3 regions of the Bradyrhizobium sp. 142 genome follow, and region 3 is predicted to be linked to each of the others. Evidence: predicted binding sites of a transcription regulator. Region 3 holds the regulator's gene; each other region holds the start of a gene.
The links. The regulator HrcA, encoded in region 3, represses chaperone genes, less so after heat shock. The targets are predictions, from matches to a motif close to GTTAGCACTCNCNNNNNGNGAGTGCTAAC.
Positions count from the first base shown of each region.

Region 1: a site for HrcA is predicted at 1,194-1,222, ahead of groES (co-chaperone GroES). Genes of this name have one in related genera too.
Region 2: a site for HrcA is predicted at 1,598-1,626, ahead of IVA82_RS47595 (co-chaperone GroES). Genes of this name have one in related genera too.

Region 1 covers NZ_JADPKQ010000364.1:16,738-21,066, forward strand. Annotated here, with positions in the region: gene groL (chaperonin GroEL) at 1-750, opposite strand, end outside; gene groES (co-chaperone GroES) at 836-1,150, opposite strand; gene IVA82_RS33390 (2-aminoethylphosphonate--pyruvate transaminase) at 3,049-4,329, shown strand, end outside.
Region 2 covers NZ_JADPKQ010000537.1:24,489-28,817, reverse strand. Annotated here, with positions in the region: gene IVA82_RS47610 (nucleoside transporter C-terminal domain-containing protein) at 1-84, shown strand, start outside; gene IVA82_RS47605 (cupin domain-containing protein) at 295-840, opposite strand; gene IVA82_RS47600 (usg protein) at 995-1,282, opposite strand; gene IVA82_RS47595 (co-chaperone GroES) at 1,669-1,983, shown strand; gene groL (chaperonin GroEL) at 2,028-3,668, shown strand; partial or broken gene lepB (signal peptidase I) at 3,803-4,329, opposite strand, start outside.
Region 3 covers NZ_JADPKQ010000414.1:34,865-39,193, reverse strand. Annotated here, with positions in the region: gene pncA (bifunctional nicotinamidase/pyrazinamidase) at 1-486, shown strand, start outside; gene grpE (nucleotide exchange factor GrpE) at 636-1,250, opposite strand; gene hrcA (heat-inducible transcriptional repressor HrcA) at 1,347-2,435, opposite strand; gene rph (ribonuclease PH) at 2,610-3,323, shown strand; gene rdgB (RdgB/HAM1 family non-canonical purine NTP pyrophosphatase) at 3,334-3,969, shown strand; gene hemW (radical SAM family heme chaperone HemW) at 3,956-4,329, shown strand, end outside.

The DNA of each region.
Region 1 (4,329 bases), on a different contig from region 3:
GACGATGATCAGCGGCTTGCCGGTCTGCACCACGGCCTCGAGCAGCGGCAGCAGCTCGTTCAGCGAGGAGAGTTTCTTCTCGTTGATGAGGATGTAGGTGTCGTCCATCTCAACGCGCATCTTGTCGGCGTTGGTGACGAAGTAGGGCGAGATGTAGCCGCGATCGAACTGCATGCCCTCGACGACGTCGAGCTCGGTCTCGAGCGACTTGGCTTCCTCGACGGTGATGACACCCTCGTTGCCGACCTTCTTCATGGCGTCGGCGAGGAACTTGCCAATTTCGGCGTCGCCGTTGGCCGAGATGGTGCCGACCTGGGCGATCTCGTCGTTCGAAGTGACCTTCTTGGAGTTCTTGACGAGGTCGGCGACTACGGCTTCCACGGCCAGGTCGATACCACGCTTCAGGTCCATCGGGTTCATGCCGGCGGCAACCGATTTGGCGCCTTCACGAACGATCGCAGCCGCCAGCACGGTTGCGGTGGTGGTGCCGTCGCCGGCCGCATCGGCGGACTTGGAGGCGACTTCGCGCACCATCTGCGCACCCATATTCTCGAACTTGTCCTCGAGCTCGATCTCCTTGGCGACGGTGACGCCGTCCTTGGTGATGCGGGGAGCGCCGAACGACTTGTCGAGCACGACGTTGCGGCCCTTGGGGCCGAGCGTCACCTTGACCGCGTTGGCGAGGATATCGACGCCGCGCAGCATCTTGTCGCGTGCATCGACGCCGAATTTGACTTCTTTAGCTGACATGTGGGTTTTCCTGAATGTTTTACTTGGTCTCACCCTTGGCGACGCCCAGCAGGCGCTCCTCAGGATGAGCGGTGCGAGCGATGGTTTAGGCGGCCTTCTTCTTGGCGGACACGTCGGTGAGAACGCCCAGGATGTCGCTCTCTTTCATGATCAACAGCTCCTGGCCGTCGATCTTGACCTCGGTGCCTGACCACTTGCCGAACAGGACGCGGTCGCCGACCAGCACGTCGATCGGGATCAACTTGCCGCTCTCATCGCGGCCGCCGGGGCCGACGGCGATGACTTCACCTTGCGAAGGCTTTTCCTTAGCAGTGTCCGGAATGATGATGCCGCCAGCGGTCTTTTCTTCTGCGTCGATGCGCTTAACCACGACGCGGTCGTGAAGCGGACGGAATTCCATGCAGATCTCCTAAGCATTTACACCAGTTGATGATTTCCCGATTGCTAGCAATCGCGGCCTGCGAGTGCCAACGCAGGCGCAGCTGAAATAGGACCGATTTTTTGGGGAACAAGTGTTTGTAGTAGGAAAAACGGCTGGGCGCGCGGGATCTCTGTGGGGGCTGCCCCAGATCACGTTCTCGAGCTCGTCGCCGAGCACCCGACCTTCTTCTGAGTGAGTCGTACGGCTCTGTCTCTAGACCTAATGTCGCCTAACAGTTCAATTCCTCTGCCCTAAATTCGAGCTGGTAAAGGCCCGCCGATCTGGTGCCGGTTCAAATGCGAATCGTCGGCTGACTTCGTTCTAAGATTGGGATGCGTTTAGAACCTAACGCAGAGGTCGCGAATTGGGGTATCGCTCCGCTTGATCGATGATCCGATACTCAGCAACTCGAGGCGAGGCAACGCTGGCTGCGAGAGCTAGCGCAGGAACTGCTCAGATCGTTCGGCACCTCAGATCACCTTTGCGCGCCGAAGTCGCTGCTGGACGGATCGCCCGTGCTCCAGACAGCGAGCGCGCCGATGTCCCCCGTTTGCGCGAAAGGGCCTCTGCCCGCATCGCGACAGGTCTATATGCGCGAACAGCTCGCCAAACTGTCCCGCGACCATGACCTGGCCAAGGCGTTCAACTAAATCCTGAAGCGAAGGGCGAGCTGTGAAGACGCCGGTGGCGGCGTGCTGATCAATACCGGAGCCAGCGTAGGTGTGATCTCGACAGGAACAAGAGCTGGCACGGAATCTCCGCCCGGTCGCTCCTGGCGCGCTTGTCGACGCCTGGTGAACAGCAGGCTGTGAACACCCCGTACCGGCGCGTGAGGCCGCAGACCGTCTCGTCAGCCTGCAAGGTCTCCCCGACATGACGAACCTTCTCGTCGCAACTCCATCGCCACCGACGTTCGGTGCCCTTTCGCCACGTGACCTCAAAGCTAGACTTAAGATCAAATCCTCGGCCGCCTCTCAAACTACACAAGATGGCCGTCGCCGGGCGCCGCCGGAGGGATACGGACTCCGAAACTACTCAGGTGAATCTAAGTTCGCCCCAGATCCGCCAGGCCTTGTGGCAGAGCCGTCTGGTCTGCGGACTTGGTCGGCGTGAAGTGGACATGATAATGCGGCCCTAACGACGCAATCGGGCGGGCTCTTATACCTGCGGTCACGACAAGCGCTCTCTTTCAAGAACTCATAGCGGTCATTTGCCTGACTTGTGCTTTGGGCGCGTCTTTAGCTTTGGAGCTTGATGGGATTCATCTTGGACATCGTGCACATACTGTGGCGCCTCGGATTACATGCGACACAGCCGCGTTGTCCGAAAAGTTTCACACGATAAGCTATCTGAGGGCTTGAATCGCACCTTACGTCAAGATGTAAGGTATCGAAATAGGCGGTGACAGGCTTCGGCATCCGAAGCCGTCCGAACGAGTGACATAGAGTGCGAATGTCCCAAATCCTAGGCTCACGCAAGGCGAGCCCGGTCATCAACGACTGTCGTGAAGCTCGCTGTGTCTGGGTCATAGCGCGCGTGCGACAGATGCGCTTGGCTCACCGTCGGATCGTAGCACGCCGCTCACACGTAAGCAGAGTGGCTGACTTGCCTGTTAGCGACGCGAGATGGTGGCCCTCAAACCTGCATCTCAATGCCAGAAGGAAGCTGATGCTTCGCGGCAAGTGCGATCGGCAACGTGGTGCGGTACCGGGAGAGCTGCGGGCTTTACGCACATCGTTCTGAATTTGTCGACTAGGGTCAAAGGTGTCGTTCACTGGGGTTTCGGTCGTCGTCACGCGAAACACATCGTGTGACTCTGTCGAACTGCGATGGGCACTACATGAGATCGTGTGACGAGACAACTAAACGGGGGTGGTGTGACAAGACAGCGTGCTTTGCTGACGCCTGGGCCAATGTCGTTATCGTCGGCAGTGAAGGCCCAGATGCAGCTCGACCTCGCATCGCGCGATTGCGAGTTCAAGGAAGTGACCGCTCGCATGAGGCAGCTGATGCTCAATGTGTCGGGCAATGCGGAAGGCTATTCGGTCGTTCCTATCCAGGGTGGCGGCTCCTTTGGAATGGAAGCTGCTCTCTCTTCATTTGTCACCCAAACCGACCGGCCGCTTGTTTGCATAAACGGCATCTATGGCGAGCGCATTCTCAAAATTCTGCGGCTGTGGGGCGTCCAAGCGGTGAATCTTATCAAGCGAGCCACCGAACCGTTGGACCCTGAGGAAGTCATCGAGCGTTTGAACCGAGATCCAGGTATCACGCACGTATGCTTGGTCCACTGCGAGACTACGACCGGGATTGTGAATCCGCTCGAACCGATCATAGAAGGAGCAAGGCAGCGTGGTGTAAAGACTATCGTCGACGCAATGAGTTCTTTCGGCGGCGTCGACATCGACCTAGGCCGAGGCGGGCCAGACGTCTTGGTTACGTCGAGCAACAAGTGCGTCGAAGGTCCGCCAGGGCTGGCTTTCGTTATTGCCTCTCGCGAGCTTCTTGAGAATGCAGTTCAAGAGCCAAGATCGTTTGTGCTCGACGTGAGAGATCAATGGCGCTCGCTTGAGCGCACTGGTGAATGGCGATCGACCCCACCAACGCATATCGTTCAGGCAGTCACAAAGGCATTGGAGGTCCTGAGCATCGAAGGCATTGATGCCAGGCGCCGCAGGTATGAGAAGATAAGAGGCAGCGTCATAAAAGAGCTGGAAGGAGTGGCGTCCCCACTGCTTCCAGCGAACCTCCAGTCGCCGGTTTGCGTGGCGTTCACCGCGCCAGCTGGCATCTCCGACCAGGTAGCGTTTGACTGCCTATATCGGCACCTGACAGCCCATAACCTCTACGTCTACTCTAAACTGCATCTTCCTACGCGCAGTTTTCGGATCGGCTGTATTGGCGAGATTCAATCCAATTGGATTGAGCAGTTGGGCTGTGCCTTTCGCACATACTTCCGCTCCGGTGAGACTCTGACCGTGGGACGAGTGTCAGCCCAGGAAACACGCGAGAGCCCTACAGAGATATCGCGCCCAATGGCGAGCATCGCGCGGCATTCATATTCGATCGAAACTGCTGTTCTGCACGCAGGATACCGTCGTGATCCGGTGACGAAAGCTGTGGCAGTGCCGATCTATCAGAATACGGCCTATGAGCTC
Region 2 (4,329 bases), on a different contig from region 3:
ATCAACGCGCTCGGGCTGAAGTCGATCGTGTCGGGCACGCTGACGACGTGTTTGATGGGGGCGATCGTGGGGGTGTTGGCGTAGGCACCAGTAGCCCGGATGGAGCGAAGCGCAAATCCGGGAAGACCGCCTGCAACGGACGCACTCTCCCGGATTTCGCTGCGCTCCATCCGGGCTACAAGTAACTCGTCATTGCGAGCGAAGCGGAGCAATCCAAAAATGCATCTGCAGAAGCAGTCTGGATTGCTTCGTCGCTAAGGGCTCCTCGCAATGACGACGGAGAGAGTCTTGCCCTTACGCCGTTAACTCCACCGTCTTGAACTCCGCCGGCAAAATCACCTCCAGCAGTTCGACATCGTCCGAATAATCCAGGATCATGTGCTTGATCTTCGGCGGCTGGGTCCAGGCGCTGCCTTCTTTCATCAGTGTCTCGCCCTGCCCGTCCATGTAGGTCTTCACCCATCCCTTGAGCACGTAGACCATCTGGAAATCGACGGCATGGAAGTGCAGCTTTGAGACTTCCGCCGGATTGCACGGGCCCTGCAGCCGGATCACATGCGCCCGCGCGAGGCCGTGGGTCGCGTCGGCAATGCCGAGGTCGCGATATTTGGCGTACGTGCGCAGGCCGTCGGCCTTGAAGTCTTCCTCGCGGTGATGGCTGATCGCGATGCGCTGCTTGCGCCGCGCGGTTTTCTTCGGTGAGACGCCGCGAGCCTTTGCCTTCACCGCTTTGCGTGCCGATGATCGCGCCGCGGCCTTGGTGCCACTCCGCTTCTTCACTGCGGCCTGTGCCGCGCTGCGCGATTTTGCCTTCTTGGCCGATTTTGCCTTCTTGGACATGGGCCGCCTCCCGTTGTTGTTATGCGGAGAGGCTAGCACAGAAACGAGTTTGGTAGAGGTGGGTTAGCCGAAGGCGTAACCCACCTCTTTCGCGTCCGCGGAGAGAAACAGTGGTGGGTTACGCTTCGCTAACCCACCCTACAGAACCTCGCCGTCAATGCAGCCTGAACACGCCGTCCACCGAGCGCAGCTCCGCGGGCTTGATCAGCTTGGAATGCGCCACCGTGACCGAATGGAGCGGACCGTCGAGCTCTTGCTGCCAGAACGCCAAAAAATCCTTCAGCGCCGGAAATTTCGGAAACATGTCGTAGTTCTGCCAGACGTAAGTCTGAAGCAGCGATGGATGATCCGGCATCCGATAGAGAATTTGCGCCGTCGTCAGTCCATAACCCAGCACCTGTTTCCGGAAATCGTCGGAAACGGCCCCACTCCGCAAGCCCATGCCAACCTCCTTTACAGGAGCGCATTCAAGGGTGGCTTTCCGGTACGCTGCTTACGAGCCACCCGGTGGAGATGCGCTCACATGAGAGAAATGTGACGCAAACTGATAATCCATCTCAAGCCCAAAAGTTTAACAAGTTGTTGAAATTCAATGCGTTAGCAGCAGATGCGGCTCCGTGCTAGTACGGACCCCAAGGACGGGCCAAGTCCGGTTAACGATGGTAAAGAATTCTGGCAGGCGGCGCTTCCGAGTGCTGATTTTTCTGCTAGAAGCCCTTGCCCCCGCAAAAATCCTGGCCTATTTCAGCTGCACCCCACTAGCACTCGCGGGGTTCGACTGCTAACAATCTGAAATCATCAACCCAAGCAATAGCTTAGGAGGACTGCATGAAATTCCGTCCGCTTCACGACCGCGTCGTGGTCAAGCGCATCGACGCAGAAGAGAAGACCGCTGGCGGCATCATCATTCCCGACACTGCCAAGGAAAAGCCGTCCCAGGGCGAAGTCATCGCCGTCGGCCCCGGCGGCCGCGACGAGGCCGGCAAGCTGATCCCGATCGACCTGAAGGTCGGCGACCGCGTGCTGTTCGGCAAGTGGTCCGGCACCGAAGTCAAGATCGACGGCCAGGACCTGCTGATCATGAAGGAGAGCGACGTCATGGGCGTTCTCGAGGTCAGCGAGTCCAAGAAGAAGGCGGCCTAACAGCCCCCTCTCCCACCCAGATCAACACCTAAGGAAAAATCCAGATGGCAGCTAAAGAAGTCAAATTCTCCGTCGACGCACGCGACCGCATGCTGCGCGGCGTCGACATCCTCGCCAACGCGGTCAAGGTGACGCTGGGCCCCAAGGGCCGCAACGTCGTGCTCGACAAGTCGTTCGGCGCACCCCGCATCACCAAGGACGGCGTCACCGTCGCCAAGGAGATCGAGCTCGAGGACAAGTTCGAGAACATGGGCGCCCAGATGGTGCGCGAAGTCGCCTCCAAGTCCGCTGACGCGGCCGGCGACGGCACCACCACCGCCACCGTTCTGGCGGCTGCGATCGTTCGTGAAGGCGCCAAGTCGGTTGCCGCCGGCATGAACCCGATGGACCTCAAGCGCGGCATCGACCTCGCGGTCGAAGCTGTGGTTGCGGACCTTCAGAAGAACTCGAAGAAGGTCACTTCGAACGACGAGATCGCCCAGGTCGGCACCATCTCGGCCAACGGCGACGCCGAGATCGGCAAGTTCCTCTCCGACGCCATGAAGAAGGTCGGCAACGAGGGTGTCATCACCGTCGAGGAAGCCAAGTCGCTCGAGACCGAGCTCGACGTCGTCGAGGGCATGCAGTTCGACCGCGGCTACATCTCGCCCTACTTCGTCACCAACGCCGACAAGATGCGCGTTGAGATGGACGATGCCTACATCCTCATCAACGAGAAGAAGCTCTCCTCGCTGAACGAGCTGCTGCCGCTGCTCGAGGCCGTGGTGCAGACCGGCAAGCCGCTGATTATCGTCGCCGAGGACGTCGAAGGCGAAGCCCTCGCCACCCTCGTCGTCAACCGCCTGCGCGGCGGCCTGAAGGTCGCGGCCGTCAAGGCTCCGGGCTTCGGCGATCGCCGCAAGGCCATGCTGCAGGACATCGCGATCCTGACCGGCGGCCAGGCGATCTCGGAAGATCTCGGCATCAAGCTCGAGAACGTCACGCTCAACATGCTCGGTCGCGCCAAGAAGGTGATGATCGACAAGGAGAACACCACGATCGTCAACGGCGCCGGCAAGAAGGCCGACATCGAGGCGCGCGTGTCGCAGATCAAGGCGCAGATCGAGGAGACCACCTCGGACTACGACCGTGAGAAGCTCCAGGAGCGTCTCGCCAAGCTCGCTGGCGGCGTCGCGGTGATCCGCGTCGGCGGCGCGACCGAGGTCGAGGTGAAGGAGCGCAAGGATCGCGTTGATGACGCGATGCATGCGACCCGCGCGGCTGTCGAGGAAGGCATCGTCCCGGGCGGCGGCGTCGCCCTGCTCCGTGCTTCCGAGCAGCTCAAGGGCCTGCGCACCAAGAACGACGACCAGAAGACCGGCGTCGAGATCGTGCGCAAGGCACTCTCCTCGCCGGCCCGCCAGATCGCGATCAACGCCGGTGAGGACGGCTCCGTCATCGTCGGCAAGATCCTGGAGAACAAGGCCTACGCTTACGGCTTCGACTCCCAGACCGGCGAATATGGCGACCTCGTCAAGAAGGGCATCATCGACCCGACCAAGGTGGTCCGTACCGCGATCCAGAACGCAGCCTCGGTTGCAGCGCTCTTGATCACCACGGAAGCCATGGTCGCCGAGCTGCCCAAGAAGGGCGGCTCCGGCCCCGCGATGCCCCCGGGCGGCGGCATGGGCGGCATGGACTTCTAAGTCCAGCCGTTCAGGCAAAGCCAAGAAATGCGAAACCCCGGCAGCGATGCCGGGGTTTTTGCTTATGACAGTCTCTCTCTTTCGTCGTTCCGGGGCGCGCCCCTTTTGGCGCGCCCCGGAATGACAGTCGGGCCTCACCGCACCTTCCCCAAGCGCTCCACGCGCGGCTCACCGTTGGTGTTGAGCGACCAAAAGATGCGAGTGACGCGGCCGACGAGATTGTCCATCGGGACAAAACCCACGCGGTCATGACGTGGCTGTCGGTCGAGTTGTCGCGATTGTCGCCGAGCACGAAGAGATGACCCGGCGGCACCGTGTAGACGTCGGTGTTGTCGTAGAAGCCGCTGTCGATGCAGTCATAGGTCTCGTAGGCGGCGCCGTTCGGCAGCGTCTCGCGCCAGCGCTTGACCTTCGTGCCGGCATCGGTCCCGCAGACCGAGCTGGCGACCAGTTCCTTCAGAGGGACGCGGGTCACCGGCCGGTCGTTCAGAACGAGCTGCCCTTGCCGCATCTGGATCCGGTCTCCGGGCAGCCCGACCACGCGCTTGATGTAGTCGATCGAAAGATCCTTCGGCGAGCGAAATACGACGACATCGCCATAGGCGGGATCGGCGGCAAGGACGCGGCCCGACATCCAGGACGACGCAAGCGGAAACGAATA
Region 3 (4,329 bases):
GACTGGCACACGCCCGGCCACATCTCCTTTGCCTCGGTACATTCCGGGAAGAAGCCGTTCGAGACCGTCGACCTGCCCTACGGCAAGCAGGTGCTGTGGCCCGACCATTGCGTGCAGGGCACCGACGGCGCCGCGCTGTCAAAGGACCTTTCGATTCCGCAGGCCGAACTCGTCATCCGCAAGGGCTTCCACAAGGACGTCGACAGCTACTCGGCCTTTCTCGAGGCCGACGGCAAGACCTCGACCGGCCTCGCCGGCTATCTGAAGGCGCGCAAGATCAAGCGCGTCTTCGTCGCGGGGCTGGCGACGGATTTCTGCGTCGCCTGGACCGCGCTCGACGCGCGCAAGGCCGGCTTCGAGGTCTATGTAGTGGAAGACGCCTGCCGCGGCATCGACACCCAGGGCTCGCTGGCGAAAGCCTGGGCCGACATGGCCAAGGCCGGGGTGAAGCGGATTCAGTCCGCGGATATCGCGGTGAGCGCGTAAGCGACGCGAAAACTGCCAGCCCCTCCTCCGTGAGGAGCCCGCTTCTTCGCGCGCGTCTCGAAGGATGGAGGCCCCCGCTGTTACATCTTGGCCTTCATGGTTCGAGACGCCGCGCAAAGGGCGCGGCTCCTCACCATGGGATCGAGGGCTCACGCCGCGCTGTTCGGCTCGTTGGTGTTGGCGGCGGGCGCGACCTTCGCGCCGCCCTTGGCGACACCGACCAATGCCGGGCGCAGCACGCGCTCGCCGATGGTGTAGCCGGCCTGCATGACCTGCACCACGGTGCCCGACGGCACCGACGCATCAGGCACTTCGAACATCGCCTGCTGGAAGTTCGGGTCGAACTTCTGGCCCGAGGGGTCGAACTTCTTCACGCCGTGCTTTTCCAGCGCGTTGAGCAGCGAGCGCTCGGTAAGTTCAACGCCCTCGATCAGCGAGATCAGGCCGGGATCGGCAGCGGCACGGGCCTCGGCCGGAACGGCATCCAGCGCGCGCTGAAGATTGTCGGCGATGTCGAGCACGTCACGGGCAAATCCGGTGATGCCGTAGAGGCGGGCGTCGGCGACTTCCTTGGTGGTGCGCTTGCGCAGGTTCTCCATCTCGGCCAGCGTCCGCAGCATGCGGTCGCGTGCCTCGGAGGCCTCCTTCTGCAACAGCTCGACCGAGCCGGGCTCGGGATCGTCGGGCATCACATAGGGCTTCGACACTACGGGCTCGCCGGTCGCTGCGGCCGTGTCTTCGGGTTGCCGGTCTCGATCGGTCATCAGCTCTCTTCTCAAAGGTCTAAGGGAGTTTTTCTTGCCCGGATATCGTGCTTCGGACGGCGAAAATCAAGCGCCCGTGATCGGCCCGGACCCCGGTCAGCCGCCCAAGAGGCGACTGATGATGCGGGCGGCGTAGTCCACGGTCGGGATCACACGGGCATAATTCAGCCGCGTCGGCCCGATCACGCCCAAAACGCCGACGATACGGCCCTCGGCATCCCGATAGGGCGAGATGATGGTGGAGGAGCCGGACAGCGAGAACAGCTTGTTCTCGGACCCGATGAAGATCCGTACACCCTCCGCGGTCTCCGCGCGGCCGAGCAGGTCGATGACGCCGCGCTTGGTCTCGAGGTCGTCGAACAGCAGGCGCACCCGCTCCAGATCCTCCAGCGCATGCAGGTCTTCGAGCAGATTGGCGTGGCCGCGGACGATGAGCTGGCGGTCCTCGTTTTCGCCGCCCGACCAGCTGGCGATGCCGGCCGAGATCACCTTCTGCGTCAGCAGATCAAGCTCGGTGCGCGCCTCTCCGAGCGCGGTCTCGAGTTCCAGCCGCGCCTCGGCCAGGGTCCGGCCCCGGATTCGTGCATTGAGGAAATTGCCGGCTTCCGTCAGCGCCGAGGATGGAACTCCGGGCGGCAGCGTCAGCACCCGGTTTTCGACCTGGCCGTCCTCGCCGACCAGGATCACCAATGCCTTTTCCGGTTCCAGGCGGACGAATTCGATGTGTTTCAGCCGCGCATTGGATTTCGGCGTCAGCACCACGGCGGCGGCCCGGGTCAGGCCGGAGAGCCGCGTCAACGCCTCCTCCAGCGCCGCTTCGACCGATTGCGCATGGCCCACCGAGGTCAATTGGCTCTGGATCGCCTGGCGTTCGGCGTCGTTGAGATCGCCGACCTGCATCAGGGCGTCGACGAAGAAACGCAGGCCGAGTTCCGTCGGGAGCCGGCCGGCAGAGGTATGCGGCGCGTAGATCAAGCCGAGTTGTTCCAAATCGGCCATGACATTGCGGACCGAGGCCGGCGATAGCGGCATGGCAATCAGGCGCGAGATATTGCGCGAGCCCACCGGCTCGCCGGTCGCGAGGTAACTTTCGACAATTTGACGAAAGATATCGCGGGATCGCTCGTTGAGCTGGGCGAGGCCTGCGCGCGGCGCGATCAGATGGATCGGATCGTGATGGGCCACAGACGGCAACTCCTCTCAGATGCTTGTAATTTGGCTCTCCGGCAGGTCCCTGACAAGCGTGGTTTTGCAGTTGGCTGGGGACCGAAAAGTCAGAACGTCCCCCTTGCCGCCTACCCTCACCCCCCCTACAAGCACCGCGAATAGCCCTTTCCCGAGAGTCTTGGAGGATCTCCCATGCGGCCAAGCCGCCGTGCGCCCGACGAATTGCGTCCCGTGACGCTTGAGCGCGGCGTGGTCAAATATGCGGAAGGCTCGTGCCTGGTGAAGTTCGGCGACACCCATGTGCTGGTCACCGCCACGCTGGAAGAGCGGCTGCCGCCGTGGCTGAAAGGCCAGGGCCGCGGCTGGGTCACTGCCGAATACGGCATGCTGCCGCGCGCCACGCTGGAACGCACCCGCCGCGAGGCCTCCACCGGAAAGCAGAGCGGCCGCACCGTGGAAATCCAGCGCCTGATCGGCCGCTCGCTTCGCACCATCGTCAATCTCGAAGCGCTCGGCGAACGCCAGATCACGGTCGATTGCGACGTGATCCAGGCCGACGGCGGCACGCGCACGGCATCGATCACCGGCGCCTGGGTCGCGCTCGCCGATTGCATCAACTGGATGAAGACGCGAAACATGATCAAGGCCAACGTGATGCGCGACAACGTCGCCGCGATCTCCTGCGGCATCTACGACGGCACGCCGGTGCTAGATCTCGACTATGCCGAGGATTCGGAAGCCCAGACCGACGCCAATTTCGTCATGACCGGCGACGGCCGCATCATCGAGGTCCAGGGCACCGCGGAGCGTGAGCCGTTCACGCAGGACGAGTTCCTGGCGCTGATGGCGCTGGCCCAGAAGGGCATTGCGCGTCTGGTGGACTTGCAGAAACTGGCCGTGGCGTAGTCAATAGGCCATGCACCGCCGAATCACAGGCCGACTCGTGATCGCGACCCACAATCCCGGCAAGCTCGCCGAGATGAAGGAGTTGCTCGCGCCCTACGGCATCGAGGCGGTGTCGGCCGGCGAGCTTGGCTTGGGCGAGCCGGAAGAGACCGGTAGCGATTTCCGCAGCAACGCCGCGATCAAGGCGACTGCAGCAGCGCAGGCGACCAAGCTTCCCGCCTTCGCCGATGATTCCGGCATCGTGGTCGACGCGCTCGACGGCGCGCCCGGCATCCACAGCGCGCGCTGGGCCGGCCCGACCAAGGATTTCACCGCGGCGATGACGCGGATCGAACGCCTGTTGCAGGAGCGCGGTGCGACCACACCCGACCGCCGAAGTGCGCACTTCGTCTCCGCGCTGTGCGTCGCCTGGCCCGACGATCACCTCGAACAGGTCGAGGCGCGCGTCGACGGCACCCTGGTGTGGCCGCCGCGCGGCACCGCCGGCTTCGGCTACGATCCGATGTTCCTGCCCGACGGCCACACCCGTACCTTCGGTGAGATGACCAGCATCGAGAAGCACGGCCTGCCGCCGCTCGGCCTTGGCCTGTCGCACCGCGCCCGCGCCTTCGTGAAACTGGCGGAGATCTGCCTTGAGCCGCGCTAAGGAAGCCTTCGGCGTCTACGTGCACTGGCCCTTCTGCCTGTCGAAGTGCCCCTATTGCGATTTCAACAGCCATGTCCGCCACGTCGCGATCGACGAGGCGCGCTTTGCGAGCGCCTTCGCCCGCGAAATCGCGACGACGGCCGAGCGCGCGCCTGGCCGCGAAGTCACGTCGATCTTCCTCGGCGGCGGTACGCCGTCGCTGATGCAGCCCGCAACCGTCGGTGCGGTGCTCAATGCCATCGGCAAGCATTGGCCTGTCGCTGATGACGTCGAAGTGACGCTGGAGGCGAACCCGACCAGCGTCGAAGCCACGCGCTTTGCCGGCTATCGCGCAGCCGGCGTCAACCGCGTCTCGCTCGG